One region of the Vibrio sp. TRT 29B02 genome, then DNA from elsewhere that is predicted to be linked to it. Evidence: predicted binding sites of a transcription regulator. Region 1 holds the regulator's gene; each other region holds the start of a gene.
What was found. Region 1 encodes PurR, which represses purine synthesis genes. Its sites were predicted from a motif close to TNANGNAAACGTTTNCNTNA; they were not measured.
Positions count from the first base shown of each region.

Region 2: the regulator PurR is predicted to act here: its motif matches at 5,441-5,460, upstream of ACQEXT_RS19290 (uracil-xanthine permease family protein).
Region 3: the regulator PurR is predicted to act here: its motif matches at 3,003-3,022, upstream of ACQEXT_RS19525 (phosphoribosylaminoimidazolesuccinocarboxamide synthase).
Region 4: the regulator PurR is predicted to act here: its motif matches at 5,439-5,458, upstream of purE (5-(carboxyamino)imidazole ribonucleotide mutase).

Region 1 is NZ_JBNJOJ010000008.1:104,771-112,879, reverse strand. Features, by position in the region: gene glgA (glycogen synthase GlgA) at 1-384, shown strand, start outside; gene ACQEXT_RS07050 (alpha/beta fold hydrolase) at 539-1,342, shown strand; gene ACQEXT_RS07045 (putative signal transducing protein) at 1,345-1,650, opposite strand; gene ACQEXT_RS07040 (TVP38/TMEM64 family protein) at 1,650-2,342, opposite strand; gene ACQEXT_RS07035 (TfoX/Sxy family DNA transformation protein) at 2,481-3,077, opposite strand; cyclic di-GMP riboswitch class I at 3,210-3,295, opposite strand; gene purR (HTH-type transcriptional repressor PurR) at 3,438-4,445, opposite strand; gene torD (molecular chaperone TorD) at 4,666-5,313, opposite strand; gene torR (two-component system response regulator TorR) at 5,552-6,265, shown strand; gene elyC (envelope biogenesis factor ElyC) at 6,337-7,140, opposite strand; gene cmoM (tRNA uridine 5-oxyacetic acid(34) methyltransferase CmoM) at 7,236-8,045, shown strand; gene mukF (chromosome partition protein MukF) at 8,048-8,109, shown strand, end outside.
Region 2 is NZ_JBNJOJ010000040.1:21,174-29,282, forward strand. Features, by position in the region: gene ACQEXT_RS19255 (AI-2E family transporter) at 1-677, opposite strand, end outside; gene ACQEXT_RS19260 (sulfurtransferase TusA family protein) at 678-905, opposite strand; gene ACQEXT_RS19265 (M48 family metalloprotease) at 1,141-2,595, shown strand; gene arsC (arsenate reductase (glutaredoxin)) at 2,614-2,958, shown strand; gene wrbA (NAD(P)H:quinone oxidoreductase) at 2,955-3,527, shown strand; gene ACQEXT_RS19280 (DUF2069 domain-containing protein) at 3,530-3,958, shown strand; gene ACQEXT_RS19285 (DUF2066 domain-containing protein) at 4,000-5,277, opposite strand; gene ACQEXT_RS19290 (uracil-xanthine permease family protein) at 5,539-6,783, shown strand; gene ybaK (Cys-tRNA(Pro) deacylase) at 6,935-7,408, opposite strand; gene ushA (bifunctional UDP-sugar hydrolase/5'-nucleotidase UshA) at 7,496-8,109, opposite strand, start outside.
Region 3 is NZ_JBNJOJ010000041.1:27,800-35,908, forward strand. Features, by position in the region: gene ACQEXT_RS19505 (lactate/malate family dehydrogenase) at 1-368, opposite strand, end outside; gene ACQEXT_RS19510 (DMT family transporter) at 492-1,364, opposite strand; gene ACQEXT_RS19515 (glycerophosphodiester phosphodiesterase family protein) at 1,559-2,275, shown strand; gene ACQEXT_RS19520 (SulA-like leucine-rich domain-containing protein) at 2,531-2,926, shown strand; gene ACQEXT_RS19525 (phosphoribosylaminoimidazolesuccinocarboxamide synthase) at 3,117-4,220, shown strand; gene ACQEXT_RS19530 (hypothetical protein) at 4,286-4,789, opposite strand; gene ACQEXT_RS19535 (LysR family transcriptional regulator) at 4,923-5,837, shown strand; gene ACQEXT_RS19540 (YjjW family glycine radical enzyme activase) at 5,834-6,703, opposite strand; gene ACQEXT_RS19545 (YjjI family glycine radical enzyme) at 6,720-8,109, opposite strand, start outside.
Region 4 is NZ_JBNJOJ010000024.1:805-8,913, reverse strand. Features, by position in the region: gene fmt (methionyl-tRNA formyltransferase) at 1-677, opposite strand, end outside; gene def (peptide deformylase) at 704-1,222, opposite strand; gene dprA (DNA-processing protein DprA) at 1,504-2,625, shown strand; gene ACQEXT_RS14765 (DUF494 family protein) at 2,628-3,107, shown strand; gene ACQEXT_RS14760 (topoisomerase DNA-binding C4 zinc finger domain-containing protein) at 3,123-3,707, shown strand; gene ACQEXT_RS14755 (5-(carboxyamino)imidazole ribonucleotide synthase) at 3,746-4,879, opposite strand; gene purE (5-(carboxyamino)imidazole ribonucleotide mutase) at 4,884-5,369, opposite strand; gene ACQEXT_RS14745 (L-threonylcarbamoyladenylate synthase) at 5,562-6,119, shown strand; gene hemF (oxygen-dependent coproporphyrinogen oxidase) at 6,141-7,058, shown strand; gene aroE (shikimate dehydrogenase) at 7,134-7,967, shown strand; gene ACQEXT_RS14730 (DUF1488 domain-containing protein) at 7,970-8,109, shown strand, end outside.

The DNA of each region.
Region 1 (8,109 bases):
TTTGTCGAGGCCTACGATAATGACCTTGCTCATTTGGTCGAGGCGGGCTCTGACTTCTTTATCATGCCTTCTGAATTTGAACCGTGTGGGTTGAATCAAATTTATAGTATGGCTTATGGCACGTTACCCATTGTCCGTGGCGTCGGGGGATTGCGTGATAGTGTCAATGATTACGACGAAGGACCTAATACGGCGACTGGTTTTGTTTTTCAACAACCTGAGCCGAGTGAGTTATTAAACGTTCTACAGCGTTCACTCTTGCTATATGCCCAACAACCAAACGAAGTTAAACGCGTTCAATTGTATGCGATGGAACAAAACTTCTGTTGGTCTAAAGCGGCTGAAGAGTATATCAACCTGTATCGGTCGGCCCTTCACGCTTAACCTGTCTAAAGGCGTCATTTCGACGCCTTTTTCAATGATATTTACATTTTTGACCAGAGAATGACGGATAAATGGAGTTGTCGGACTTAAATCCTTCTAGGATTATGGTAATCTCCTAAGCCAAGATTTTGAACCTAAGTGGCCCTTGTCTGATATGAGCGATACCCTGTTATTCCACAAAACGTTTGCCCACCCTACTAGTGACGAGTGGGTTGTCTTTGTGCATGGTGCTGGGGGAAGTTCATCGATTTGGTTTAAACAAATCAAAGCGTACAGGGAGCATTTCAATCTATTGTTGATTGATCTTCGCGGTCATGGCAAATCGAATCAGTTGCTCAAAGAGCTGATTGCAAACCGCTATACCTTCAAAGCCGTGACCATGGATATTCTCAAGGTACTTGATCACCTAAAGATTCGTTCAGCCCATTTTGTGGGTATGTCGTTGGGTACCATTATTGTTCGTAATATCGCAGAGTTATCGACGGACAGAGTGAAGTCAATGGTGCTGGGAGGCGCTGTAACGCGTCTTAATACACGCTCTCAAGTGTTGGTCAAACTAGGTAACCTTTGTAAGCACATTGTTCCTTACATGTGGTTATACAGCCTTTTTGCCTATATCGTGATGCCTCAACGTACGCAAAAAGAATCACGTCACTTATTTATCCGTGAAGCCAAAAAGTTATGCCAAAAAGAGTTCAAGCGTTGGTTTATTCTTACTGCTGAAGTTAATCCGTTGATGCGATACTTCAAGGATCGTGAGTTACCCATCCCAACGCTATACTTGATGGGCGAGCGTGACTACATGTTCATTCAACCGGTTAAAGAGATGGTTGCCGCTCACCGTAAAAGCCAATTACTTGAAATCGCTGATTGTGGTCACGTCTGTAATGTTGAAAGGCCTGATGAATTTAACCAACACTCGATAGCCTTTATTCAGCAGCAAATCGAAGCCAAATAGAGTTAGGGCATACAGGCGCCGCACTTCCAGCACAAACCGAATTGAGCTTCGTTTTGTTCACTACACTCACTACACCGCCAGCTTACTCCTCTTTCAGCACGCTTAAAATCGGCAATGATTGCTTGTGCTTGAGCGAGTTGTTGAACATCGAATAGCCAAATATACGGTTCACTGTTCTCACCAAAAGGGAGCTCTCCCTGTAAACCGAATAAACCTTCGCCCCGCACCTCACAAAGGATTTGCTGTGATTTCAATAACTCACAAACGATATGTGCTTCAGGTGGTGTTGTCGCTGAGTAGAGACGCATTACACGTTTCCGTTTGATGCTGAAGGCGTCGATTTGAGTTTGGCCATTATCCACTTAGCGACAACAGGGAAAAGACCTAATAAGGCAAAGGAAGCCAACACACTTGGAGAAACGATACCGGATAAGTGTTCAATCTGCGCCAACTGGGTACCCGCGTTGAGGTATACCGCTGTGCCTGGCAACATACCTAACTGGCTCACCAAGTAGAATCGTAAAGTCGTAATCGGTGTTAGCCCCATCAATAGGTTGATCAAAAAGAACGGAAAAACAGGAATTAGACGTAACGAGAATAGATAAAATGATCCGTCACGTTCAACGCCTTGGTTGATTGATGACAACTTGTCACCAAACTTCGTTTGAACCCAGTCTCTAAGAAGATAGCGGCTGCTTAAAAAAGCCAGAGTTGCGCCAATGGTACTGGCAAAAGAGACAAGGACTAAGCTTGTCCAAAAACCGAATAGGGCAGCTCCCAATAGTGTGACCACAGCAGCACCCGGAACAGAAAAGGCGGTGATGGTGACATAGGCCAAGAAATAGCTAGCGGCCGCGACAACGAAGTTATCTGCGATAAATAGAGCGAGCTCGGCTTGCTGAGCTTTAGCGTTTTCCAGAGTGAGATACTGTCCAAAATTAAGGGCTAGCAATACAACAACAAGGATGAACACAACGCCCAAAATCAGTTTTTTACTCATACAACATCTCCATCAAACATCAAAGCTAGCGAAATTAAAGTGTTAATAGACTAGAAAGGGAAAGCAAGCAGTAAATTTCACAAATAAGAAAAAAGTCAGCACTAAGGCTGACTCTTTATTGATTCGATAACTTATCTGTTAGTGATGGCTAAGCTCGTTGAGCAGCTCTTGGCGTCGATTTTGAGGAATGACGGACCAGTGAGTGCCATTGATCGCACCTTCTAATGCCCAAAGTAGCTCGATGTTAACGTCAGAAGAGTGAGTAGACTGAATGGCTTTGAATGCGTTAACTGAGCCGGTTTCTTCAAGGTTTTCGACACTTTCGATACCTGCTTTATTGAGCATACGCTCAGTAGCTAATCGTAAGTTCGGTAAATCTTTGAGGCGACTTGGTTTCGCTTGCGATTGAGTTTTCTTCTCGTTGTTTGCCGCATCAAGTGCAAGCTTGGCGAGTTCTAAGGTTTTATTGGTATCTGAACTCCAGTCATGACACAAGGCGTAGTATTTCGTTACAACGGGAAATCCGCGTTTTTTATAAACGTAAGGCTCGAGTCCTTGAGATTTAAATTGTTTAGCCAGTTCTGCGTCTGCACGAACGTGAAGTTTATCGTTGACCACGAGTGCGAACATCGTGTCATCAGCAAAAATGCCAAAGCCACCAAACATTGAACGAGACTTGATGTAGCCAAGTTGCTCAAATAATCGCATTGAGTCTTTTAGTATTGGTTTATCCATGCTGTTTATTCTCGGTGTATAGTTATACGCCACCAGTTCAGGTCCGAGAGATTAGCAAAATAATGCAGGTACTTTGTAAGTAAGGCGTCATACAACCGTTAGTAATTCGTGTATGACAAGTGCATATTTACCATCGGCAACCCCGCTACCAGACATATCATGTTTAAGGCCGGAGGCTTTGCGTCCCACCCTTTCGGAGTGGTTTGCCCTGTTCGTGGCATTGTTCGAACATTTAGAGCATAAATAAAATATGCGTAGGACATCACGCCGAAATGGAATAAGTGTGATCTTGGTTCAGTAAAAAGAGGTGAATTATCCGCTTAGCCAATAATGTGCTACCGGCTAAGCGAACGATTTGAACTATTTGTTCAAATCAAGGACGGTATTTCGTTCAACAATCTCAGGGTGCATTTCAAAAATACGCTTCTCATGCTCTTTATCTTTGATCCGCTCAAGCAAGATTTCGAATGCGTTTTTACCAACACGACGTTTTGGTTGGTGGACAGTTGTTAATGGTGGAGAGAAGTACTCAGCCAGCTCAATATTGTCATAGCCGATGACTGACATATCTTCAGGAATTCGAATGCCTTTTTGCTGTAGACGGCTCATCAAACCCAATGCCATTGTGTCGTTGAAACAAAACACAGCACTTGGCTTGTTATCCATCGCTGCAATTTTGTCTGCGGCGAGTACGGCGGTATCACACTCGAAGTTGCCTTCAAGAATCCAATCTTCATTCACCGAAAGTTCTGCTTCACTCATCGCGCGTTTGAAACCACGAATACGCTCCTGACAGGCGGCTTTTTCAAAGTGACCACTTAGACAGGCAATATCTTTATGACCACGTTCGATCAGATATTTTGTTGCTAGGTAGCCGCCTTCTTCTGAGTTATCAATGATCTTGTCCGCTTGCGAGCTTTCAGGACCCCAGTCCATAACGACTTTAGGGATATCTTTATGGCGATCGAGCATTTCGCTCAGCTCTTCAGTAAGGTCTGAACACATGACTAAGATGCCGTCTACGCGCTTCTCTGCCAACATGCGGATGTAGTCGCGTTGTTTCTCGTAGATGCCACCAGTATTACACAAGATAAGCGTGTAGCCCTGACGGTAGCAGTAGCTTTCTACGCCATCAATCACTTCTGAAAAGAATAGGTTTGTTGATTGGGTGACCAACATACCGATTGTACGAGTCGTGTTACATTTCAAGCTACGCGCAACAGCACTTGGCGCATAGTTTAACTCGTTCACCGCTTCCATTACTTTTTCTTGAGTAGCTTCAGCAACAAAGCGTGTTTTATTAATTACGTGAGACACAGTGGTTGTTGAAACACCGGCTAGGCGAGCAACATCTTTAATAGTGGCCATAAGGTTTTGTCCTGTCGATGACTGCCAAGCAAATATATTCAAGTGTAGAATAAAATAGTCTGGCAGAAAGTATCAGAAACACAAAAACCGCCCTTATTTAGCGGTTTGTATTTGAATCGTTCATTTTTATCGTTTGCGGTCACGATTCTAGACCGCAAACTCTCAGAGAGCAAACAAAAAACGTCAAAGTTGTAGGTTTGAGCTCACAATGTGCGTTTTTTTACTCGCCTGCAAGATAGCTGCAATCTAGCTCTAAGAAAGCGCTAGTAAGGCTGGCGATTGCAGAGTAAAAGCCGAAGTCATCGAGTGTCTGACACTTGGCTGAAAATTTCGGAACCCAACTCAATAGGTGTTGCTGAATAAACGCTTCTTGCTCTTTTAACGCATCTTCTAAATGACGTTCTTGTTCCAACTCATTTGAGCGAATAATAAGATTGCCAAGAAAGTCGAGTTCGATTGCAAGATGGTCGGCTGGCTCGTTTAGATCTTTTTCAACTGCAACCCCATGTTTCGCCATGAGCTCTTCCATCTCTTTAGCTGGCGTGTCGTTGAGTAATCCCGATTGACCAATGTACATAGAGGCATAAGGAAGGGCAGAGTCTCTATCTGACTTTAAAAATAGATCACAGAAATCTGCGGCGAGTTCCAATTGAGCATCTTCACGATCCATCAAGCGATTGAGCGCATCAGTGACACGGTCAATTGCAGGTTTTAAAGCGGCATTTTCACCCAAACCAGTCAAAAACGCGCGGATTTCAGCGGAATGATACTGCGCGATATTTTCCTCAGTAAGCTCATTGGCAAACAGGCTTGATAGCCACCAGTAAATCTCGGCACGTTTCTCATTAAATGCTTTAATTTCTTGCATTAGGTTCAACTCCTAAAATAACTATCTACTAGTTTAACCAATAGAAATGAATAGGGATAACGGCTTGTGTGATAAGTTACCATCAATTATGAATGAATGTTAATGAGTGGGTGACTTTTGTCTTGAATCAAGAAAAAATCATCTTTCTTAGTTTTAAAGTGATAATTACTAGAAATGTTACTATTTATGAATAGAATACAATTTTAGAGCAATTCCCAATGTAAATTAAGTGGTGTAGATGAGCTATCATGTACTAGTTGTAGAAGATGACGCAGTCACGCGTAGCAAACTCGTTGGTTACTTTAAGAACGAAGGTTATAACGTGAGTGAGGCTGAAAGCGGCGAGCAGATGCGTCATACGCTACAAAACAATGCGATTGATTTGGTGATGTTAGATATTAATCTTCCTGGTGAAGATGGATTAATGCTAACGCGCGAACTTCGCAGTCAATCTGACATTGGAATTATCCTGGTAACAGGACGCACGGATAGCATCGATAAAATTGTTGGCCTAGAAATGGGCGCAGATGATTACGTCACCAAACCGTTTGAGTTACGCGAACTTTTGGTTCGAGTTAAAAACTTATTGTGGCGTATCTCTTCTGCCCGCAACGCATCTGCAACACTAGACGCAGCGCAGCAAGACGACAATGTAGTACGTTTTGGAGAATGGACATTTGATGTTCAACGACGTGCATTAAGTCGCAATGGAGAGCCAGTAAAACTCACTAAAGCTGAGTATGAATTGCTGGTTGCACTCTCTTCATACCCTAATCAGGTATTGAGCCGTGAGCGTATTCTCAACATGATTAGCCACCGTGTCGACGCACCGAACGATCGTACCATTGATGTGCTGATAAGACGTATGCGAGCGAAAATGGAATTCGATCCAAAGAACCCTCAGATCTTTGTGACGGTTCATGGCGAAGGTTATATGTTTGCAGGCGACTAGTCGCTCTAGATGAATTAAAAAAACCGAGGCATTTGCCTCGGTTTTTATTTTACAGTGATGACAGCAAGTTGCTAAACGTTGCTCTCTGAAGCCTGCAAAGCTTTCTCTTCATAGTCTGACGCCCAGTCTCGAAGCGTCTGCCAAATACGACCCAATGTCTCGTGCCAATAACGTTCAGTTTGCTCGAGGTAGACCGCTTTTGGCGCATATTTGGCCCAGAACTCGGTTACATTCTCATGCGCTAAGTAGTTAGTTGGAGCGGCATAAGGTTTTAAACCTGCTGAGTGGAACTCATTCAGTGCGCGCGTCATATGGCTTGCTGAAGTCACCACAACCAGCTTTTTGTTTGTCACAAAAGCTGCTGCTTGTCGCGCTTCTTCCCACGTATCTTTTGCTGTTTCAAGCAAAATGATGTCGGACTTAGACACACCAAGTGCGAGCGCGACTTTGGCCATCATTCGTGCATTACTCACTTCTGAACCTGCGGCGTAACCAGATAAGATCAGCTTGGCGCCTGGGTAGATGCGTAAAATTCGAATACCTTCTGTGAGGCGCATCAAACCAGAACGGCTTAACTCAGATGTTGGTGGTATTTTATCGTCGACAACGTGGCCGCTGCCCAAAACCATAACATAATCGATGGGCTCATCGACTGGGAAAAACGCCGAATATTGGCGCTCTAGTGGCATCAATAGACGAGATGAAACGGGTTGGAAGGCGATCAGGAAAATGCCAATAAAAGAGAATAGAACAACAAAGCAACCTGTCTTCTGCTTTCGAGTAAACATGATCAACATTAGCCCGAATAGGCCAATGATGAGCAGGGCCGGCAAGGGCATTAGCAAAGAAGACACAACTTTTTTCAGCTCAAACATACGAAATAGTCCGAAAAAACATCAATTGATTATATTTTAAGAGAAAGCCTCTTTATTCCTGCTTTTCTTGTGACAGAATAGCAGCACGATTAGACATGATAACTCAAGCTGCTGTGACTGAAGACCGCAATTTCGACGATATTGCCCACAAATTTGCAAAAAATATTTACGGTTCTGACAAAGGCGAGATTCGTCAAGTCATTGTTTGGGAAGATCTTCAACAGATACTTCATGCCGTAGATGGGGCGAAACAACCACTGAATGTGCTGGATGCCGGGGGCGGCTTGGCACAAATGTCACAAAAGCTTGCTAAACTCGGACATCACGTCACGTTATGTGATCTATCTTCTGAAATGCTGCAATTAGCAGAGCAGGATATTGCAAATAATGAACTGCTTGCGCAGTATCGCTTCATTCATTCGCCAGTCCAATCGATTGATCAACATCTCGACACTCAAGTAGATATCGTTTTGTTTCATGCAGTCATGGAGTGGTTGGCAGACCCGAAACCGGCATTAGAAAAAGTGCTTGAGCAGGTGAGAGCTGGTGGTATGGCTTCCATCATGTTTTATAACCACCATGGGCTGGTCTACAAGAATGTTGTATGTGGCAATATTCCCCATGTTCTTGACGGGATGCCGCATCGTAAGCGTTTTAAATTACAACCGCAAAAAGGCTTAAAACCCGAAGAGGTATATCAGTGGATAGAAGACGCTGGTTTTTCAATTTGCGGTAAATCTGGTATTCGTTGTTTTAGTGACTACATAGGCAATATGGAGTATATGGGCGACTACCAGTATGAAGATGTGTTGGCACTAGAAAGACAATTGTGCAGACAAGAGCCATACCTCTCGTTAGGCCGATACATACATGTATGGGCGAAAAAGAAAGATAAGCAGGACTAACAATGAGTGAGATGACTCTAAATGCTGCAGAGCAGCCGATCGACGAGTTGGTCGGCTGGGTAAA
Region 2 (8,109 bases), on a different contig from region 1:
ACACTGCCGACGATTAGGATTTCCATTACCTTACCGCGAATGTAGTTTGAGATCTGCTCATTCATCTCGTGCCACACTTTGGTCGCCAAGCGGCGATTGCGCGGCAAAACACCACTCGCCATCTCAATCATTTCCTCTTTATCTTTAAGTAAGAAGAAAACCAACAGCGGCACTAGGATAAGATAGACCCCTAAGGTCGCAAGACTGACGAGAGAAGCCAAAGAACCTTTAACAACGCTTTCACCCATACCAATCACTTGATTCTTTGCGTTGGTAACCACTGACTCTACAATCTGGAAGCTATCCAGCTCTGGGTATCGTTGTGGGATTTCGGCAATGAAGCCTTGTAATCCAACATACATGGTCGGAATGTCGTTAATTAAGTTGCCTACCTGCTGCCAGATCGTTGGAACCAGACCAAAAATCGCGACGAGCATTAAGCTGGTAAAACCCAAAATCACCAAGATCACCGCAAGTGTCCTCGGAATACCTAAACGCGACATTTGCACCACAGGCCACTCAAGTAAGTAAGCCAAGACAATCGCAACAAGCAAAGGCGCAATAAGGTTGCCAAAGAAATAAATGGTAATGAAGCCAAATAGAAGAATTGCTACAAGACTCACTGCATGTGGATCAGAAAAACGTCGTTTATACCAACGACTCACCATTTCAAACATTCAATACAATTCCTTAGTCACTTGCATAGAGTAATAACCATTCATTTGTTCACAATTCAATTGAAACAAATGTTTTTTAAGAAAACGGGTAATATCATTCATTGAACTGCTATCACTGATCAGAATTTGAACGTTGTCACCGGGATTCAGCCCTTTAGTGTGACGCTTCGCAAGTAAAAGCGCCATGGGGCACCGCTCTTGGCGTAAATCCAAAATATTAGGTTCCATTCTCTCGCCCGATGCTTAATATTACGGTTAGATATTGTATAGTGTTTTTTTCCAACCGTCAGTGCAAATAGTAATGATCAGCTCACAGTGGCCAAACGACGAAGTAGGAACCTTAGCACTGTTCTCTGACGTGACCGAGAAACCATCTTACTTTTCGAGTGTCCAAGCGTATGGTCAACTGACTAAAATAAACCACTTAGTGATTTATAAATCAACGGGGTATCATCTTTAATATATGTTTAAACGTATGCGTTCTTTGGCCTGCTTGTCTGTTGCAGCCGCTTTAATCGCTCCTGCTCCTGCACTGGCCAACAACCTTGATCTTCCGGATATTGGCACTACCGCAAGCAGCACGCTCACCATTGCCCAAGAAATGCAGTATGGTGACGCCTATATGCGTATGCTACGCAACAGTAAACCGATCGTTAATGACCCCGTGCTCAACGAGTACATCGACAGTTTGGGACATCGCTTGGTCGCCAATGCCTCTGACGTGAAAACCCCGTTTACCTTTTTTATGATTCGTGATCGTAACATCAACGCCTTCGCGTTTTTTGGTGGTTACGTCGCGCTACACTCTGGGTTGTTTCTTCATGCTCAGAGCGAAAGTGAACTTGCCTCGGTAGTTGCTCACGAGATTGCGCACGTTACTCAGCGGCACTTAGCACGAAGCATGGAGGAGCAAGCAAGACGCTCTCCTGCAACAATGGCCGCTCTTGCCGGTTCACTTTTACTGGCTATTGCAGCACCAGAAGCAGGCATCGCTGCGATAACCGCGACAACCGCTGGTAGTATTCAAGGCCAAATAAACTATACCCGTAGCAACGAAAAAGAAGCTGACCGCTTTGGTATCAATACCCTTTCGAAAGCAGGCTTTGATGTCAACGCCATGCCGCGTTTCTTTGGGCGTCTAGCAGAAGAGTATCGTTACGCGAGTAAACCACCGCCGATGCTACTCACCCACCCACTGCCAGAAGATCGTATTACCGATACCCGAGCTCGTGCTCAAAATTATCCCGCCACAAGAGTCGATCCATCATTGGACTACCATCTCGCTCGTGCGCGAATTGTTGCCCGCTACGCTGGTATCGATGCGAAGGCTGCACAAGATTGGTTTAATCGTGTAGAAAAAAAGGCCGCTCCAAGTGTTCAGGTTGCGTTTCAGTACGGCAAAGCGTTAGTGCACCTTGATAACAAGGAGCTGGATCAAGCGAGTACGATCCTTCATAAGCTGTTTGAACAGCAACCGAACAATCGCTTCTACCTTGATGCGATGTCAGATCTCTATATTGCTCAGGGCAAAGCCGACAAAGCCGAAGCCATGCTGTTGAAAGCGTTGCAAGCCGCTCCCAACAATGCGGTGATTTCTATTAACTACGCGAATGCACTGCTTAAACAAGACAAAAATGCTGAAGCGGTAAAAGTTCTGCAACGCTATACCCATGACAATCCAAATGATGTGAATGGTTGGCACCTATTATCGGAAGCAAGCATCCACTTAGGGTTCAGCGATGAGGATCTCGCTGCGCGCGCAGAGATTCTCGCTTTGAAAGCGAACTGGAACAAAGCTATCCAATACTATACACAAGCTAGTCAACTCGCAGAGCTTGGCAGTTTAAAACAAGCAAGATACGATGCTCGAATCGACCAGCTAATGGTTCAGCGTGACCGTTTCTTAGCACTACAATAATTAAATGGAGATTACTCTATGTCAGTCGTGATTTATCACAACCCTCGTTGCTCAAAAAGCCGTCAGACTCTTGCTTTGTTGGAAGAGCGTGGTATTCAGCCAGAGATTGTCACTTACCTAGAAACACCACCAAGTGTTGACCAACTGAAGACACTGATGTCTCAGCTTGAACTCACTGACGTCCGTGACATGATGCGCACGAAAGAAGACATCTATAAAGAGCTTGATCTCAAGTCAGCAGACGATGAGACCTTATTCAAAGCGATGACCGAAAATCCGAAACTGATTGAGCGTCCAATTGTGGTTGCGAATGGCAAAGCGAAACATGGCCGCCCACCGGAGCAAGTTCTCGATATTCTATGAGCTGCCAAATCGTTATTCTCTATTACAGTCGCCACGGCTCAACACGAGCGATTGCGCGACAAATAGCACGTGGGGTGGAATCCATCCCACAGTGTGAAGCGGTACTAAGAACCGTTGATGAGCTGGAATCTTCGTACTCTGATCCCGCCGATCCAACCATCACTCTGAATGAGCTTAAACAGTGCGACGGTTTGGCGATGGGAAGTCCAGTTTGGTTTGGCAATATGGCGGCTCCGCTTAAACACTTTTGGGATAAGACCACGCCTTTGTGGGTATCTGGGGATCTCATCGATAAACCAGCTTGCGTATTTACTTCCTCCTCCAGCATGCATGGCGGTCAGGAGACAACGCTGCAAAGCATGATGCTGCCTTTGCTTCACCACGGCATGATGATCTTAGGCATTCCCTATTCTGAGCCTAAGCTTCATTCTACACAGTCAGGTGGCACTCCCTATGGGGCTACGTCGGTGAGCACTTCTAACTCGGCACTCAGTGACGATGAAATAGAACTCTCTCAACAACTTGGCAAGCGCCTCGCGCAAACCGCTTTAAAAATGAAGGACCACTAAATATGCAAGAGATGCAACCCACAACAAAGCTGTATCGTCTGTTGGCCTTGTTTGGCAATCTCGCACTGTTGGCATGGATCGCACTGTGGCAGCTCTCTTTGTCGCCCCATCCTCATATTGGCAGTACAACATTGGCGATAGCTTGGGCAATCCCACTCTTGCTTCCCCTCCCCGGCATTTTGGCCGGTAAGCCATACACGCACGCTTGGGCCAACTTTGTTCTTATGCTCTACTTCCTGCATGGTTTTACCATTCTCTATATCGATGATGGGGAACGTTGGCTGGCGGTGGTCGAGTTACTTCTGACTACCATTGCATTCTTTGGCAACATTCTTTATGCCCGTACAAGAGGTAAAGAGCTAGGGATGAAATTGAAGCGCTTATCTAAAGTCGAAAAAGAAGAAAAAGCCCGATTTGAGGCAGATAAATAGAAATAAAAAAAGGGTCTGAATAATCAGACCCTTTCTTGCTGCTATTGAATAACAGTGGCACTGCCGTCGTTGACCGTTTTATCCCCTTCAGCATCAAGGCCCGGCTCAGTCTCTGGGACAGGCGCAACGTACTGATAAGGCTTACCCTGCCATTCAAAGACTAGAATCATCTCTGTCGCAATCACTTCTGGCTCTGGGGTCACTTGAGCCTCAGGCGATACAACGGATTCAGTTTGAACGACAGAGTCGCTACTTTGAGTCGCTGAATCTGCCCCGAATTCGCTATCCACTGGTGGTGCTTGTGGTGTCAATACTTGCGGCATATCCGTCACGCTTTCACGTTGAACGAGATCACCAAGACGGCGGACTTCCTGTTCAAACTCTTGCTCAGTCGAAAGCAGATGAACATTGAAGGTCACTTGGTTGCCCTGAATTTTCAAGATATCAATGGACGCCACCGAGCTAAGCTTCTTGAGCTGGTTCTCTAGTGTGAAGAAGCCAACCGCATCATTTAGTTCTGTAAAACGTACTTTAATTGCTTGTGATGACTCACTTGCAACCACCACGGCACTCTTCTTCGCGTAGTAGTCACTGATTTGGTTGATCATTTTGTCAGCCGCATCCGAGCCGTTATTTGAGCCGGACAACGGAGCTTGGCGCGTCACGCCAATACTTGCAGGTTTTTGATCGTATAAGGTCCAACGAACACTGTTACCTTGAGCTCGAACTACCAACACCGCATCGACTGGGTAGCGCTGACTGGCTTGACCGACTGGCTGAATGAATCCACCCCACAGATCTGAAACAGCAACACCTGTGATATCGTCAAAATCACCGACAGGCACCGTTAGCGGTAAGCCTCGTTTCTCGGCTTGAGCCTGCATTTGAGTAAGTACTGTAGAGCTAGAGTGTTCCCAAATAATGTTTCTATCGGCCGGCCCTTCTTCAACCAACCACACTAATAAGTTCGCGCGCGCTGCTGGCCAAATCGGTAACTGAGCCTGACTTAGTAAAGAACGAATATGCGGAGCACTAAAGCCCATACGCAATGTTTGTTCACCATTCGCCTGACCATAGCTCAGTTGGGCTAGATATTGGGCACTTTGCTGTAGTGCTTTTTGAACGACAGGATTGGAAATCGCTTCACGATCACCCGAGGCTTTTACAATCACCTCTTTCATACCTTCTGCACGAGCTTGAGCATCGGCATTCTCAACCGTTTGGTCTAGAACAACTTCAGTACGGTATAGGTCAACATTGGTCAGAGCCATCGCTGGTGAAGCCATCATTCCCAAAACGAGCAAAGCTAATTGGCGCATACACTTCCTAACATCAGTTTTTTTACACGTTAAAGGTCGATGATAAGCAACTATCGGGGTCGGAGCAACTAAAGGTCTAGGATATCGTCGTCAAACTCGACTTTCTCGTTTGAATACATAGTGGCCATCTATGAGTAATTCGCAAAATATTTGATCGAGTTCAGATTGCAAACGTTTGGCATAATGCTAAAATCCCGCGAATTTTATTTTTGTCGAGTGATTTACATTACTCGTCGCTTCGCTACTTAAAGGAATGACAACATGAAAAATGCCATTCAAGGCGTTCAAATGCTCTTCGTCGCGTTTGGTGCTCTGGTTCTCGTACCACTACTGACAGGCTTAGATCCAAGTGTCGCACTGTTCGGAGCCGGTGTCGGTACCCTACTTTTCCAAATGATTACTCGCCGTAGCGTTCCTATTTTCTTAGCCTCTTCTTTTGCTTTTATTGCACCTATTCTTTACGGTGTTCAAGCATGGGGCGTTCCAGCAACCATGGGTGGCCTAATGGCTGCTGGCTGTGTGTATGTAGCGATGGGTGCTTTGATTAAAGTTCGTGGTGTTGAAATCATCCATAAGCTTTTACCACCCGTTGTTGTCGGTCCTGTGATCATGGTTATTGGCCTTGGTCTAGCGCCTGTAGCAGTGAATATGGCACTAGGTAAAGTGGACGGTGCTCAAGTGATTGATGCGAACGCTTCACTGGTTATCTCTGTGGCTTCACTCCTTACAACTATCGCTCTAAGCGTTTTCGCTAAAGGCTTTTTAAAGCTGACTCCTATCTTAGGCGGTATCGTTGTAGGTTACTGTTTGAGTCTCGGCTACGGTATTGTTGACTTTACTCCTGTTCATCAGGCAGCTTGGTTCGCACTACCTAACTTCACTTTCCCTGAGTTCAACATTAACGCTATCCTATTTATGATTCCTGTTGCCATTGCCCCTGCGGTAGAACACGTGGGTGACATGCTAGCAATCTCAAATGTGACTGGTAAAAACTACGTCAAGAAACCAGGTCTACACCGTACAATTACTGGTGACGGTATTGCGACGATTGCCGCCTCTATGGTTGGCGCTCCACCAAATACAACCTACTCAGAAGTCACTGGCGCCGTCATGCTAACTAAAGCATTCAATCCAGTGATAATGACTTGGGCTGCAATTGCAGCGATCGTTTTGGCATTGGTTGGTAAGTTGGGCGCGGTTCTACAAACTATCCCTATGCCAGTAATGGGCGGCATCATGATTCTGCTGTTTGGCTCAATTGCTACTGTCGGCTTGAATACACTAATCAAAAACAATGTTGACCTACATAAATCACGTAACCTAGTCATCGTCGCCATCACTTTAGTGTTTGGTATTGGCGGTATGGCTTTCGGTGTTGGCGAATTTAGCCTTCAGGGTGTGAGCCTATGTGGTATCGTTGCGATTCTTCTTAACCTATTGCTACCAAAAGATCTTGGCGAAAACCATGTTGTGGATAACGCCCAGATGGAAGAAGAAGTGAAATAGACTCAAGAGTCGAGAGTTAAAGAAATTGAGAGGGTTGGCGTTTTTCGCCAACCCTTTTATTTAGACGGACGATTATTCAATCCTGTCAGCACAAGAGCTGCCGGCCATTTTTGCAGTCACAACGGCAGACCTTCGCCTCACGACCAACTTACTAAATACATAACTCAACAAACTGAGCACGAGTCAGCATCGCCAAATCACGGGGAGCCAACTCTATTTCCAAGCCGCGCTTACCAGCACTGACACACATGGTCTCTTGCTCTTCAGCACTAACATGAATAAACGTTGGTAGAGCTTTCTTTTGCCCCAACGGACTGATCCCCCCCACCACATAGCCAGTCGTTTTCTGAGCAATGTCTGGATCGGCCATATCTGCTTTTTTCGCTTTCGCCGCTTTGGCTGCCAACTTTAGATTAAGTTTTTGATCGACAGGGATAATTGCTACAGCCAAATTCTTAGCTTCACCGTTGAGACTAAATAGTAGTGTCTTAAAAACTTTGGCTGGATCTTGGCCTAGCACTTCCGCAGCCTCTAGGCCGTAGCTATCAGCTCGAGGGTCATGTTCATATTGATGAATGGTGTGTGCGACCTTTTTCTTTTTCGCGAGATTGATTGCAGGAGTCATACTCCCTCCTGTTCTGGTATAGAAACAAAAAGCGCCACTCCGAAGAGTGGCGCTTTAGATTAAAGATAATAATCCGTTGTCGTCAACTTACTTATAAACAATCTCACCTGAAGGTGCATATTTGTTTACGTCTACAGGGCTATTTGCTTGTAGGTACTCTTTTAGCACTTCAGCGTCAACGAAACCTGTGTTCACGTAACCTGGATGATCACTTACTTTAGGGTAACCATCACCACCAGCTGCGTTGTAGCTTGGTACTGTGAAGCGGTAAGTTTCGTCGAGACGAAGCTGTTTACCACCGATGAATACGTTAGAAACTTCACCGTTCGCCACTGTCATAGAGATGCCAGCGAACTGAGCGTAAGCACCAGAATCCACAGGTTTAGTCGCTACTACGTTTAGGTAGTCCAGCACTTCTTGACCAGACATATCTGTGTAAGTCAGGATGTTGGCAAATGGCTGTACAGTGAGTACATCTTTGTAAGTCACGTCGCCTGCTTCGATTGAGTCACGAACACCACCAGAGTTCATCACTGCGAAGTCCGCTTTAGCACGCTCCATGTGAGCAGTTGCAATGAGACGACCTAGGTTAGTTTGCTGGAAGCGAACTACGTTACGGTCACCTTCAAGCTTACCGTTTGTCTCAGCGATCTTAACGTTTAGCTGAGCTTGGCCTTGCTCTTGGTATGGACGTAGGAAAT
Region 3 (8,109 bases), on a different contig from region 1:
TCACATGGATTACTGACCACGATTAAAGTCGCGTTAGGCGCTACGCGTTCAACTTCTTTGGCAATCTCAACACCAATGCGGGTATTGATTTCAGCCAGATCGATACGTGTTTGTCCTTGTTTGATCTGAGCACCTGCGGTAATCACGACGATATCAGCGCCAATGAGAGTCAGATAGTTATCCGTCGGGACTAAATGGGTGTTTTTTGAAAACGTCAAAGCGGCTGTGTGCCTAAAATCAAAGACCTCGCCTTCTGCGCGTTGTAAGTCTTTATCCAGCAGTACAAGCTCACTGATACTTCCTAGTGTCAGAAGGTAGTTACATACGCCTACCCCTACAGAACCAGCACCAATCACACCGATTTTCATTTATCTTTCCTTGTTAGATCTGTCCTATAACTTTGGATTGTACTAACAATTTCATCAATGATGCTAATTTAATTTTACCTATGAAATAAATATCAGATGTTTAATCTAAATATCGCGTAAAGACTAGACACGTCTCTTAAATAGCCGCCCATCTGTGCGATAGAATATCAGCGACACCAAGATCAGCCCACAACCGATCAACTTATTGCCAGACAACTGCTCACCATACCAAACAATACTGAGAACCACAGTCCAGATTGGCTCAAAGAGCATGATCAACGCCGCGTTGGCTGGATTACAACCTTTCTGACCTAAAGTTTGCATCACGTATCTCAAACTGGTTGCTAACAAGGCGCTCAGTGCAAACCATCCCCAAATGGAAGCGTCCACACTTTCAGGGAAAGTTTCGAACATCATCGACATAAGCAGTGCAATCACGCCAGTAACAAATAGCTGGATACAGGTCAGCAACAACACTGGCACCTTGCGGGCGAGCTGACTGTTAACGTTGAAATGCAGAGCAAGTAAACACGCATTGGCCAAAAACCAAAGCTGACCCGCAGAGCTATTCCAACCATTGGTTAACGACAACATCGCCAAGCCAGCTACTGCTATAGGCATAGAAATCCAAAATGCTCGTTTCGGTCTATCTTGGTAAAGAACCCAAGCAATAATAGGGACAATAATCATCGATAGGCTGACGATAAACGCCCCTTCGCCCAATGTCTCACTGATTGAAATCGCATAGACCCAACTCAGCAACGCGAAAGACAGTATCACCCCTCCTCCAACCGCCTGCCCAATAAGAGCAAGCGTCAATTGGCGAAAACGCTTAACACATAGAGGAAGTAAGCAAACCGACGCGACGAGAAAACGCAAGCCAACGAACCCAAAAGGCGGCAAACCTTGAATCGTCTCTTTGGAAAAAATCCACCCCAGCCCTGCGAGTGCTGTTGTTGCAAATAGTATCCAGCCAGCTTTATTTTCAGCGTTCAAATTCAAGTTCTCTTTCTCGTTATTATCGTTATTATCGTTATTATCGTTATTATCGTTATTATCGTTATTATCGTTATTATCGTTATTATCGTTTTGATAGTGTCAGATTTATTGAACAGAAGCTATTAATTATCTACTCATCTTCACCACTTCATACTAAGCTATCACTCTGAACTATTTGAGGATTATTCGATATGATCATTGTTGGACACCGAGGTGTCGCCGGACATTTCCCTGAAAATACACGTTGCAGTATTGAAGCCGCCATCGCGCTAGGTTTGAAATGGGTAGAAGTCGATATTCAACCAACCAAAGATAACCAGCTAGTTGTCTGTCATGACCACACCATCAACCGTTGCAGTAACGGTCGTGGCCGCGTTGATCGCTATACGTTGGATGAACTCAAACAATTTGATTTTGGTCGTTGGTTCGACCGCAAGTTTGCCAACCAGACAATTATGACACTCAATGAACTGCTCAATTTAGCTGTAGAGAACAAGCTAAAACTTAATTTAGAGGTCAAAATCGATCGTCACGATCCAATGCTAGTTTGTCAGCTCCTCGCTAAAGAGCTAGGCAGCAGCCAAGCCACAACTGAAGACATTGTCCTATCGAGCTTTAACCACGACATTGTGCGTTGTCTGCACCAACTTATTCCCGAGTACAGACTCGCCGTGTTGTGTGATCGAGTAACGACTAAGGTGGAACGTTTACTTAAGCAAGTCTCTGCTTTTAGCTGCAACGTTAACTATAAATTTCTTAACAACAGCAAGATTTATCGGCTCCAAGCGGAGGGGTTTCAGGTGTGGAGCTATACGGTCAACAATCCAAAATCATTGCGTCATCTATCGAAGCTCGACGCCATTTTTAGCGACTTTCCTCAACGCTTTCTCACGCATAATCCTCAGTAGTAACCTGTACAGTGTTATCCACCACCACTGGATAACACTGGCTATGTGAGTGCGTCAGCTCACAATTTTCATTTTAGCTCTCACGCCCAAAAGCATTCCAAAAACCAAACAAAACCATTAAATATCAAAGACATAAACCAAAACCACCCTCTATGACTTTGTTTTTATCGTATAAAAATCCCACAAAAATGCTTGCTTCTTATTTGGATTAAAACTACTGTATACACATACAGCATGTATAAAGGAACAGTGATTATGATTCAGGCACAAACTCAGACTTCAGCGTTTTCAAAATATAATGTTCTTGCTCAACCGACTCAGCCGATGAACATCGATGACACGACGTTAAATCGCCTAGCGGGTCTTTCCAATCAAAAGCAATGGATTCTGTTTACTGCTGAGTGCCCTCGCCCGAATTATGATCAGTTCGCTTCTTGCCATGTAAGCTGCAAAAAGATTATTCAGATGAAACCTTCACAGACCCAGTCTGAATTCGAAATCGTCATTAAGGCGATCCAATCCGGTAATGCCAGTGCTGTCGTTGCCTCTAACAATCTTTCTACTGTTGAGCAAAGCCTACTTTGTGAACATGCTCGTCAGTATCAATGTGAAGTCTTCTTCGTCGAAGGAAGAGTGAACCAATTTCACTAATCAACACTGCCAATCGCCCCTCTCTGAGGGGTTGTTTTTTGTTAATCTCAGCTCATTTTGCTTGCAACATAAAAAAATAAGCAAACGTTTGCTTTTTCTCTGGCAGCACAGAATAGTTCTGGTATGATGCGTTGGATATCGGCTGTCGCGAATGGCAGTCGCCCACCTTGCTAAAGATAGGAATGTCGAAATGAGTCTCGCTGATCAAGTTCTTGCCGTAAACGATGATCTCCCAATTCGTACTGATAAACCCGTTCACAGTGGCAAAGTCCGTTCAGTCTATTGGCTGACGGAAGAAGACAGTAAACGCCTTATTAAAGAGAAAGGCTACGATGTTGCCCCTGATGCACCATTGGCTATCATGGTGATCAGTGACCGTATTTCTGCTTTTGATTGTATCTGGCATGCTGAAGGTGGATTAAAAGGTGTTCCTGGTAAAGGAGCGGCTCTAAACGCTATCTCCAACCACTGGTTTAAGTTGTTTAAAGACAACGGGCTTGCTGACAGCCATATTCTAGATATTCCGCACCCATTTGTTTGGATTGTCCAAAAAGCCAAACCAATCATGATTGAGGCGATCTGTCGCCAATATATTACTGGCTCAATGTGGCGTGCATACGAAAAAGGCGAGCGTGAATTCTGTGGAATTCAACTACCAGAAGGGCTAGAGAAAGATAAGCCGCTTCCTGAGTTGCTCATGACACCGTCGACAAAAGGCATTCTTAAAGGCATCTCAGGTGTACCTGAAGCTGACGATGTTAATATTACTCGTAAAAATATCGAGGATAACTTCGCTGCCTTTAACTTCTCTAAAGCAGAAGACATCGCACTTTACGAAAAATTACTTCGTGAAGGTTTCGTGGTTATCAGCAATGCACTTGCCGAAGTCGACCAGATTTTTGTCGACACTAAATTCGAATTTGGCTACGTGACTGACGCAGCAGGTAACGAAAAGCTCATATACATGGATGAAGTTGGTACACCCGATTCATCACGAATTTGGGATGAGGAAGAGTACAATCAAGGTCGAATCGTCGAGAACTCAAAAGAAGGTTTCCGCCAATTCCTACTTAATTACTTCCCAGATCCAGACATTTTGCTCAACAAAGAGCGAATGGATGAACGTGAGGCTTTGGCTCGTGACAATGCGTTACCATTAGAATCACTGATCGATATTTCAACGACTTATCTAAGCATTGCCGCTAAAATTACTGGCCAAGAGATCAAACTAAGTGACAATCCGAAGCAGGAAATCATCGATATCCTTTCTCGCGATTACGGGCTGATCGACTAGATAAGCCATCATACGCAAAAGCCCCGCTCAGCAATGAGCGGGGCTTATTAATCACAGCTCAAACACTATTTGTCTTTGCCTTTGTCACCTTTATCTTTACTGCCTTTATCTTTGCCACCCTTATCTTTACCACTATTGTGGTTGCCCTTATCGCCACTTTTTCCTTTACCAGATGTTGGGCTCGCTTGTTCTGACTCATCGTCGCTGCCTTTCAGCGTTCCCGTCCCATTTCCTGGGTTAGAGTACTTAGCGTGAGCATTTAGCTCTTCTTGGGTGACGAACCCATCCTTGTCTTTATCAAACGATGCAAAGGCACTGAGTTTGTTTCTACCATCAGTACCATCGTCTTCAGATTCCTCTTCTTCCACCTCATCATCATCTCGAGTTCCACGGTACTGGTTAAATTCTTCTGCTGACACTTTGCCATCACCGTCTGTGTCCATCACACTCAGTTCTGGAGGTGTTTTGGTGCGATTGTTATCATCGCCATTTTCAACCTCTTCTTCGGCAAAAAGATTAAAACTTACCAGTGTCACTAATATCACTAACCACTTTAGTCCTTTAAACATGCCTCTATCTCCTCTGTACTTCCCTGTTAACATTTTAGTTTACTGATACTATTGTGCATGATTTGCTTACTTCCCTATCAATTGGCGTCATTAAACGTTATAACTAGCCACTCGCGTCAGTAACGGTAATAAAATGGACTACATCGCGCTCTCCCGCATCAGCTTAAAACACCTTACGGTTTTGCATGTTCTTCTCAGCACACACAGCGTCACTAGCGCTGCACATGTTCTTTGTGTCACCCCGTCGAGCGTAAGCAAAACATTAAGCCAATTAAGAACGCAGCTGAACGATGACCTTTTCTACCGTGACGGTGGTCATTTAGTTCCTACCCCATTCGCGTTAAGCATTGCCGTTGAGATCCATAAAATTCTCTCCAGCATGAACGGAATTCTTCATCAGGGAGAGTTTCAGCCACAAGAGTTTGAAGGGACACTGTCGCTCTCAATGCGCGAAAGTACCTTTGAGTTATTTGCCGCTAAAATTGCCCAAATTTCCCGCCAGTTAATACGCACACATGGTATCCATGTCTTCGCCAAAGAGCAGCTTAGCTTTGAAGCGCTTAACCGTGGCCAAGTGGATTTCATGATTCTACCGCACGACACCAGTCAGCCGCCGACTCGCAGTAGAGAATTGATGTGGCAGCAAATCGCCTCGGATGAGATGGTCTGTTTGATGAGCGCCGATCACCCTCTCGCTGACAAATCGCTCTCTATTGATGGTTACCTCGCTTATCAGCATATCGGTATATTGGATAAAGACTTATCTGAGCCCTATTTTGAACAGAATCTTACTCAGCAACACGGCTCACGGAAAATCGCCGTTTCAGTCGCTGATTTTGGTGCCGCCGCCGTGTTGTGCCACCATACAGACTACCTACTGACATGCTCAAAAATGTGGGCTGAAAAAGCCCTACAAGCGCAGAGCTTAGTGAGTAAACCTCTACCCTTCGAATACGGCAAAGTGGCTTATAGCCTAGTTTGGAATCAAGCAAGCTTAAATGATCCAGCGTTAAATTGGCTCCATAGCCAGCTAATCAGTGGGGATTAGGTATAAACCGTCGGCAGTGTAATCGACTGAGTAATCTTGCCCGCTAGCCGTTGATGAAAGCGAGTCATCTCTGATTGAGAACATTTCTCCCAACTGAGCGCTTCGCCAACTACACCGTGATGCTGAAAAGCGTTGAGACGGATAACGACGTCATCCGGCAGCGCGTTAATCAGCCTAGTGACATCATTCAACTGGCTATCTAGGTCGCTTTTACCGGGTATGTGCAGTAACCGTAGTTCGTATAGTTTTCCGATCCTGGCTAGATACTTTATCGATGCAATCACCCTGTGATTTGACCGACCGACTAGCCACTGATAAGTCTCATGCTGCCAAGCTTTTAGGTCGATCATCACCCCATCCAACCAAGGCTCCACACGCTGCCACCCCGATTCATTGAGGTAACCATTACTATCAATAAAGCACGTCAGATGCGTCAGCTCAGGATCCGATTTCACCCGCTCAAACAGCTGTGCAATAAAGGGAAGTTGTAGAGTCGCCTCTCCTCCCGATACCGTAATGCCGCTAATGAAATAACGCTGCTGCTTGATTAATTCAACCACCTCAGTGACGCTGTAACTGTGAATTTTGGGGCTCGACTTATGGGGACACACATCAATACAGTGATCGCATTGTGTGCATAATGATTCATCCCACACCACCTTGTTACCCTGATCAAAAGAGAGAGCTTGAGTTGGGCAGCCCGACACGCAATCGCCGCAATGGTTGCAGTGATTGATGGTATGCGGATTGTGACAGTTTTTGCAGTTGAAGTTACATCCTTGCACAAAGATGACCAGGCGATTGCCCGGTCCATCTACACAAGAAAAATTCAAGATACGGCTGATAAGAGCGTGTTTCTCATCCATATGTTAGAACATCTCATTAATAGGTCGGTGTTGTTTCCATGCTGACAATACGCGGAGCTCTATCTAGAATGCCAGTGTTCTTTGCCGCTTCAGCGCCTAAAAAGGTGGTGTTTGTTCGCGAGCCCTTCTGTGCGAATTTATTGATGTCCGACAGTTTGACCATATATCCCGTCACACGAACCAGATCGTTTGATGCTACGTTCGCGGTAAACTCTCTATAACCCAGATTTAATGCCCCTTTACACAGGTTGAACATCGCCTCTGGATTGGATTTTACCGTTTCATCAATGGTCAAAATATCACTGATACCTGATGTGTAGTATTGATGTTGTCGTGCCGTCGCTTGAACATAGCTAACTGGATCTGGCTCTGTTCCGTAAGGGATTCGAACGCCTGGCGTGACCTGATGATCAAGACTAATACCACCTTGAGCGTGCAACAATGCTTTCCCTTCAAGACCATATTTGACTGGTAAGCTATTGACCAAGTGTGCAAGTGTGGCGGAAATCTCTACAGCAAGATCATTTGCACTTTGGTCATGGCCATACTTTGCAACCATCCCCTCTTTTTCTAACAGGATGGTAACCGCTTCTGCCATGCCATAGATACCGAACATAGGTGCAAAACGATCTTCGTGAATCAAACCTTCAGTAGTGAGAAATCCACTGAAAAAGTTAGATTTTTCATGTAGATGACTGCTACGTGCATCCATTAACTCAACCATAAGTTGGCTATAGCGAGGCAGTACTTGAGTCAGAAAATCTTCACGGTTAGCTGCCTGAGTAGCAACTTGTTTCAAGTTCATTCGCACCAAGGTATTAGAACCACCGGCGAGTGGTAGCGAGTTATAGCAGCTAACGATACCAAATTGCTTATCGCCGTACGCAGCAGCATGAATCGGATAGTTCGCAATATGTGGCTTACTGCACTCACAGATATTACTTGTCGCTTGTCTTAGAAGGTCGTCCGGCGTCACTTCAGGGTCATACATGAAAGTGAGGTTTGGCGCGATCTGTTTGAGCTCCGCGTCAATCTGCAAGAGCGTACGACAGATGAGATTGTCTGTTGGGCCAATATTTACGTGCATAAAGGCATCTGGCAACGTTCTATCTAACATTATCCAGAAGCGTTTTAGCTTTGTGTACACTTGCAGTGGGTCTAGATCACCAACGTACGGCAACAACACATCGTCCAACTGACCAAGATAAACGGGAATATTGGTTACTGAAGGCACATGATGATAAACAATAGTGAGTAGGTTTAGCGCATCATCAAAGTCGCTTGCAGGTTCTAGCTCTAGATATTGTGAACCTTGTTGGAGGAACTTGGCGTAATCAGGCAGTACATAGCGAGGTTTGAATGGAGCATGCCCTTCAAACATGTCACACAATGCTCCCTCTTTCATT
Region 4 (8,109 bases), on a different contig from region 1:
CGCTCGATGTGTTGAGCCTCATCATTCCAGTTGATACGAGCTTCTTCTTTGCTGAGTTTTTTCGCGTAGTTTGCCAGTTCATCGTCTTGCTTTTCTGCCACAGCCGTACCATTCGCGATATCTGTTAGGCATTCCACCAAAGCTTGAGGACCAAGTTCTGCTAACTTCTCGTACATTGATGTGCTGGTGTCGTTAGCCTCAATAGGTAGAGTGGCAATTTTTAGCATATCGCCAGTATCAAGGCCGATATCCATTTGCATGATGGTCACGCCAGTCTCTTTGTCGCCCGCCCAAATAGAACGTTGAATCGGAGCCGCACCACGCCAGCGTGGAAGAATTGAACCATGAACGTTAATACAACCGAGTTTTGGTGTATCGAGTACCGCTTGAGGCAGAAGCAGACCGTAAGCAACCACAACCATGAGATCGGCATTCAGTTCTGCCAATTCTTGTTTCGCCTCATCTGATTTGAAGTTTTCTGGCTGATATACCGGAATGTTATGCTCAAGAGCGATATTTTTAACTGGGCTTGCTGTCAGCTTCTTACCTCGACCCGCTGGGCGATCTGGTTGAGTGTAAACAGCAATGATCTCGTGCTCCGAAGACAACAACGCCGCCAAGTGACGGGCGGCGAAATCCGGAGTACCAGCAAAAACAATTTTTAAAGGTTTGCTCAAGGTACCTTCCTTCTATTAGTTAGCGATTAAGCGTTCGTATTTTTCTCGTTGAAGCGTTTAATTTTCGCAAGCTTGTCTTGGATGCGTTTACGCTTTAGAGGCGAAAGATAATCTACAAAAAGTTTGCCTTCTAAGTGGTCAAGCTCATGCTGAACACAAATAGCTAATAGATCGTCAGCTTCAAAAGTGAATTCTTCGCCATCACGATTAAGTGCTTTTACCGTTACTTCAGCTGCTCGTGGCACAAGTGCACGTGCGCCAGGAACCGATAGACAGCCTTCTTCAATGCCATCTTCACCGCGTTTTTCGATGATTTCTGGGTTGATCAGAACCATAGGTTCGTCACGGGTATCGGAAACATCGATAACAACGATACGTTGGTGGAAATCTACTTGGGTTGCAGCCAAGCCGATACCTTCTTCGTCGTACATGGTTTCAATCATGTCATCAACGAACTTTTGAATCTCAGGTGTCACTGCTTCTACGGGCTTTGCCACTGTGCGCAGGCGATCATCTGGGAATGTTAATACTTGTAATACAGACATATACACTCGAATGTTGAACTGTGCCAAATCAGGATAAACCTTGTTGGCTCAATTCTAGACATTTTACATCTCAAATGACAGCATCAATGCGGCTTTTTGAGTCGCTTCTTGTTCATGAAGCGAGTGATGTCGATGACACAACCACGCAACTAGAGCTGCTAATTGTGGTGGTTTTGTTAAGTGATTGAGTGCTTGGTGCATATTTACGGGGTAGGAAATCTTTAAACTTCAAGCTGCCTACGTACCCCTAAGGCAAGCTTGTAAAACATCAAGGAATAGCAGTGGTATCTGATGAAGAACTCAGTGCTTGGTTGTCACTGTATTTTACTCCCGGAATTGGCTCTAAGAGCTTTACTCGCTTATTGGAATACGATTCTCCCATCAATATCGTTACCTCTAAAGCGACTGCCTTATTAGCTCTAGGAATGAACGACAGGCAGGTTGACTATCTTCACCATCGCGCACGGAAAGACGTAGAGCAGTGTTTTGATTGGCAGGCGCAGATGGGCAATAACCACATCGTCACATTACTTGATCAAGGTTATCCCGAACTTTTAAAACAGGCTTCAGGTTCACCTGCAATTTTATTTGTTAAAGGGAGTGTTGAGAGCTTGTCGCAACCTCAAATAGCGATAGTGGGCAGTCGATCCGCCAGTCATGAAGGGCTTGATACGGCTCGTCAATTTGCCAAGCATTTGGTGAAGCAGGGTTTAGCTGTGACCAGTGGGCTAGCGCTTGGGGTCGATGGATACGCACATGATGGTGCTCTACAGGGGGGCGGACAAACTCTTGCCGTTCTAGGGTGTGGTTTACAGACCGTTTATCCTACACGCCACCGTGATTTGGCGGGTCGAATTCTTGATGCTGGAGGCGCGCTAGTTTCTGAATTGCATCCTCATGCCAAACCAAAGTCGGCACACTTTCCGCGTCGTAACAGAATAATTAGTGGCCTTTCTGTTGGTGTTTTGGTTGTCGAGGCGGCGGAAAAGAGTGGTTCCCTTATTACTGCTCGTTACGCTCTTGAACAAGGGCGAGAAGTGTTTGCCTTGCCAGGTTCAATTCACAATGTGAACGCGAGGGGATGTAACCTTCTAATTAAACAGGGGGCTTGCTTGGTATTAACGGTGGATGACATTGTGAGTGAAGTAGAAACGCTTTTGCAGTGGTCTAACAAAAGTGAGCCTCCGATTCAAAATGAGCTATTCAATGAAATTGGTGGTAAAGAACAATTGCCATTTCCTCAGCTGTTAGCTAACGTAGGAAGTAAGGCTACACCAGTTGATATTCTTGCAAACAGGACCAATATACCTGTGCAGGAAGTCATGATGCAGCTCTTGGAGCTTGAGCTCTCAGGGCATGTTGTTGCAGTTTGTGGTGGCTATATTCTTAAGGGGAGGGGCTAGCTATGATGATGGATATCCTAATGTATCTATTCGAGACCTACATCCATAGCGATGCAGATTTACAGGTCAATCAAGATGAGCTAGAAGAAGAGCTTCTTCGCGCTGGTTTTCATCAAAAAGACATATACAAAGCTCTCGTCTGGCTAGAAGAGTTAGCAGCACTGCAGCAAAGTGAAACTCACTCGGCGATTTCAGTGTGTAGCACTTCAAACTCAACTCGTATTTATACGGCTAAAGAGTGTGAACGTCTTAGCCTTGAATGTCGTGGTTTTTTAACCTTTTTAGAGCAGGTTAATGTGTTGACGACAGAAACTCGTGAAATGGTTATCGACCGTATTATGGGTTTAGAAACTGATGAGTTTGAGTTAGACGATCTGAAATGGATTGTGTTGATGGTGCTATTTAATGTGCCAGGTAATGAAAATGCTTATACGCTTATGGAAGAGCTGTTGTATACCAAAGAGCAAGGTATTCTGCATTAATCTTCAAGAGTAGATATGAGTAACAAAATAGATCATCAGTTGTTCTCTGCCCATGAACATGCGTTAGAGCATCAAGCATGTCCTAAGTGTCAGGAACAGCACCGTGAGGGTGAACTTCAGCTTCGTCATGGTAGGCATGGTCCTTTTCTCGGTTGCAACCAGTATCCGGCCTGCGACTACATTAAGCCATTGCATCAAAATGATGGCCATATCGTTAAAGAGTTAGGTGTAGCGTGCCCAGAGTGCGGTAATGAACTGGTTTTGCGTCAGGGTCGCTATGGCATGTTCATTGGATGCAGTCACTATCCCCAGTGCCAACATATTGAGTCGCTCGAAAAGCCAAAACAAGAGCACACGCCACAAACGTACACTTGTCCTGAATGCCATAAAGGACAGCTTGTCGAACGTAAAACGCGCTTTGGCAAACTCTTTTATGCTTGTGACAACTATCCAAAATGCAAGTTTGCCGTGAATCAACCCCCAGTTGCAGGCAGTTGCGAGCAATGTGGTTATCCACTATTAGTCGAGAAGAAACTCGCCAGTGGCAATAAGCGCCAGTGCGCAAATCGTAAATGTCATCACACCCAATCAGAGCAATAAAAAACGGCGCATAAAGCGCCGTTTTTGCTTCTTATTCTCTATTCCGAGAAGTGCTCGGCAAATTCATGCACCGCAGGAAAAGCTTGCTTATCAAGCAGGTTGGCCAGCGCGCATAATTTGCGTTGAAGTTCACCGTTGTAGTCACCACAGACATTGATATGTCCCATCTTGCGTCCAGCACGTTTCTCTTTGCCGTACCAGTGGATATGACACCCATCCATCGCAAGCACTTCTGTTGGTAGTGTATCTTCACCTAAGATGTTGATCATTGAGGTCGAACGGATCAGTTTTGTACTGCCAAGTGGTAAGCCACACACTGCACGTAGATGGTTTTCAAACTGACAGGTTTCTGCACCTTGTTGAGTCCAGTGACCTGAGTTGTGTACTCGTGGCGCGATTTCATTGACCAGCAGGGTGCCGTCGACATCAAAAAACTCCAGCGCTAATACACCCACATACTCGAGTCGCTCTGCGATCGCAGTAAACATCGCCTTTGCTTGTTCTTGCAGTTCAGTATCTGCAATCGCGGTTGAGAGAGTCAGCACGCCGTCTGTGTGGATGTTCTCTGCGAGTGGGTAGACGGCGATTGAACCATCTTTACCACGAGCACCAACCAAAGAGACTTCTCGGTTGAAAGGAACAAACTGTTCTGCAACGATCGCTTGTGTAGGCGTTGCCGCAATGCAATCAGCCATCTCAGTCCAGATTTGCTCTACTTGAGCCATCTCTTTCAAACGCCATTGACCTTTGCCATCATAGCCACCTAGCGCACTCTTGAGCACCATTGGAATACCGACATGGTCGATAGCCTGATCGAAATCTTCGCGCGTCTCGATCACATAATACTTAGCATTGCGAACATCCGCTTGATCGAGAAGCGACTTTTCAAGTCGACGATCGCCGCCAGCTTTAATCGCTTGTGTTGATGGGAGAAACTTTCCGCTTTGCTCGCAGATCTCAAGAATAGGATGTGGAATATGTTCAAACTCTGCGGTGATGACATCCGCTTTTTCGATCGCATTTTCCAACCCGTGGCCAATAACAGCTTGTGTTAGTGGGTGAACAATATTTTCACTACCGACATCGTAGGCAGAGATCTCAATGTTAAGAGGTGCACCAGCAAGTGACATCATTCGCGCCAGTTGGCCTGCGCCTAACACTAAAACATGCATCGACTTAATCCTCTGCTGGATTTGGGTTTGCTAGAACGGTTTCAGTTTGCTCACGACGGAAAGCTTCCACTTTCGCCATGATTTCTTCATCGTGAGTACCTAGGATTTGAGCGGCGAGAATGCCTGCGTTTGCTGCGCCAGCCTCACCAATAGCAAGAGTACCAACGGCAATCCCTTTCGGCATCTGAACGATGGAGTACAGTGAATCCAATCCACTCAGTGCACGAGACTGAACGGGTACACCCAGTACAGGTAGAGATGTAAAGGCTGCCGCCATACCTGGTAGATGTGCTGCGCCACCTGCGCCAGCAATAATCACTTTTAGCCCACGTTGCTTTGCGGTGGTTGCGTAATCTGCAAGAAGCTGAGGGGTACGGTGCGCTGACACAACTTTGGTTTCGTACTCAACGCCAAACTTGTCTAGCATTTCTGCGGCTAGCTTCATTGTTGGCCAATCTGATTTTGAACCCATGATGATACCGACTTTCATCTCAAACTCCTTCAAAGCACATAGAATAGTGAGCAAATAATTTGAGCGCATTATACGGGGATTTTCGATCGAAGCAAACGTTTGCGTTGGGTTTGAAAGCGACGCCTATGAATTTGTCGACAAATAGCTTTAGTGTGTGGTTGCGAATATTTGTACACTTGTGCGGATTGATGATTAATAGGAAGTGATTTGGTGGATAACTTTGATAAGGCGCTCAGCGCTTTGCGTAATGGTGAAGTCATCGCTTACCCAACCGAAGGCGTGTTTGGGGTCGGATGCGATCCCGATAATCCTCAAGCCATTGATAAGCTACTAAAACTCAAACAGAGACCAAAGGACAAAGGGCTGATTCTCATCGCAGCAAGTTATCAGCAGTTGCTGCCTTATATTGATGAATCTCAGTTGACGCCAAAGCAGTTAGAGCAAGTAAAGCAAAGTTGGCCCGGACCGGTAACTTGGATCATGCCTTGTAGCGATAAAGTCTCTGTCTGGGTTTGCGGTCAATATAATTCGATTGCAGTTCGTGTGAGTGATCATCCTTTGGTACAAAAGATGTGTAATGCATTTGGAAAGCCGTTAACCTCTACCAGCGCGAACTTGACCGGTCAGCCACCTTGTATGACGACTGATGAAGTCTACCAGCAATTGGGTAGCCAATTGGTTGCTGTCTTGGAGGGGGAAACAGGGGGGCGTAATAAACCCAGTGAGATTCGCGATGCTAAAACCTCACAAGTATTAAGACAGGGATAACCCTGCAGTTAAGGAAGTCGTATGTCAGCCATAGATAAACTAGCGGTTAAGCAGTTTTTAATGAAACTTCAGGATTCAATTTGTCAGCAGTTGGAAGAGGCTGATGGACAAGCGGTGTTTGTCGAAGATGCATGGCACCGTGAACCTGGAGAGAAATTGGGCGGGGGCGGCCGTACTCGTGTCATGAAAGATGGTGCGGTATTTGAACAAGGTGGAGTTAACTTCTCCCACGTTGAAGGGAAAGAGATGCCGGCTTCAGCAACAGCGCATCGTCCTGAACTGGCTGGGCGTCGTTTTGAAGCGATGGGGGTCTCTTTGGTTATGCACCCGAATAACCCTTATGTACCAACCTCTCACGCTAATGTACGTTTCTTTATTGCCGAGAAAGAGGGTGAAGACCCTATCTGGTGGTTCGGTGGTGGCTTCGATTTAACGCCATTCTACCCATTCGAAGAAGATGCTCAGTACTGGCACAATACGGCTAAGGAAGTGTGTGCCCCATTCGGTAGCGAAGTTTATCCAGAACATAAAGCTTGGTGTGACCGATATTTCTATCTCCCTCATCGCGATGAAACTCGTGGTGTTGGCGGCTTGTTCTTTGATGATCTCAACCATTGGGAATTCGACAAGTGCTTTGATTACATCAAGGCGGTCGGTGAAGGTTATACTCAAGCTTATTTGCCTATTATCGAGCGTCGTAAAGAGACTGCATACGGCGAGCGTGAACGTCAGTTCCAGTTATATCGCCGAGGTCGCTATGTTGAGTTTAACCTAGTGTTTGACCGTGGCACTCTATTTGGCCTTCAGAGTGGTGGCCGTACTGAGTCGATCCTAATGTCGATGCCTCCGCTTGCGCGTTGGGAGTATGCTTATCAAGTTGAACCTAACTCACCGGAAGCGGAGCTCTATGATCATTACCTTAAACCAAGAGAGTGGTAAGGCTTTCTTCCTTATATAGATAGTGATAGGGTCAACTTAACTTAGTTGACCCTTTTTATTTCTGCAGGTAAGGATATGACACAGCAAATAGATCGTTATGCCGTTTTTGGTAATCCCATTGGACACAGTAAATCCCCTTTTATTCATACTCTATTTGCTCGCCAGACTAACCAGTCTCTTACTTACACAGCAGAGCTTGCGCCTGTTGGTGAATTTAACAGTGCCGCAAAGATGTTTTTTTCTACTGGCGGCAAAGGGTGCAATGTGACAGTGCCGTTCAAAGAAGATGCTTACCAATTCGCGACACGACTGACTGAGCGAGCGAAACTCGCTGGTGCGGTCAATACCTTAAAGAAGCTGGATGATGGAGAAATCATTGGTGACAACACCGATGGGGAAGGGCTGGTACAAGATCTGTTGCAACACCAAGTGCCGCTGAAAGATGCGCGAATACTTATCATTGGTGCTGGTGGCGCAGCGAGAGGGGTAATAAAGCCATTACTTGATCAACAACCAAGTGAAATCGTTATTACCAACCGAACATTCTCCAAGGCGTTGCAGCTTGAAGAGATGTTTTCTCCATATGGACGGATCCAGTCCGTAGCAATGTCAGAGATAAATGATGGCTTTGATGTGGTGATTAACTCTACGTCGGCGAGTCTAAGTGGTGAACTTCCTGAAATCTCTCCTGATATATTTACTAAGCATACGCATGTCTACGACATGATGTACAGTGCGGGCAACACAGCGTTTAATCAATGGGCTATAGATAATAAGGTAGCCGCTGCCTACGATGGCTTGGGTATGTTGGTTGGTCAGGCCGCAGAAAGCTTTATGTTGTGGCGTGGACTTCGACCAGGAACCAAACAAATTCTGCGCGAGCTGCGTAAGAATCTAGAAGGAATGTAAAATTGAATCAGTCGATCCTATTTCCAGATCTACAGTCTTGGGATGAGCAACATAAAGAGATGACGTTCCCTGCTCAGCTGGCTGGGGCACTCATTGAATGTGTCATTACTCAGGCTGAATTGGAAAAATTATCCGGACAAAC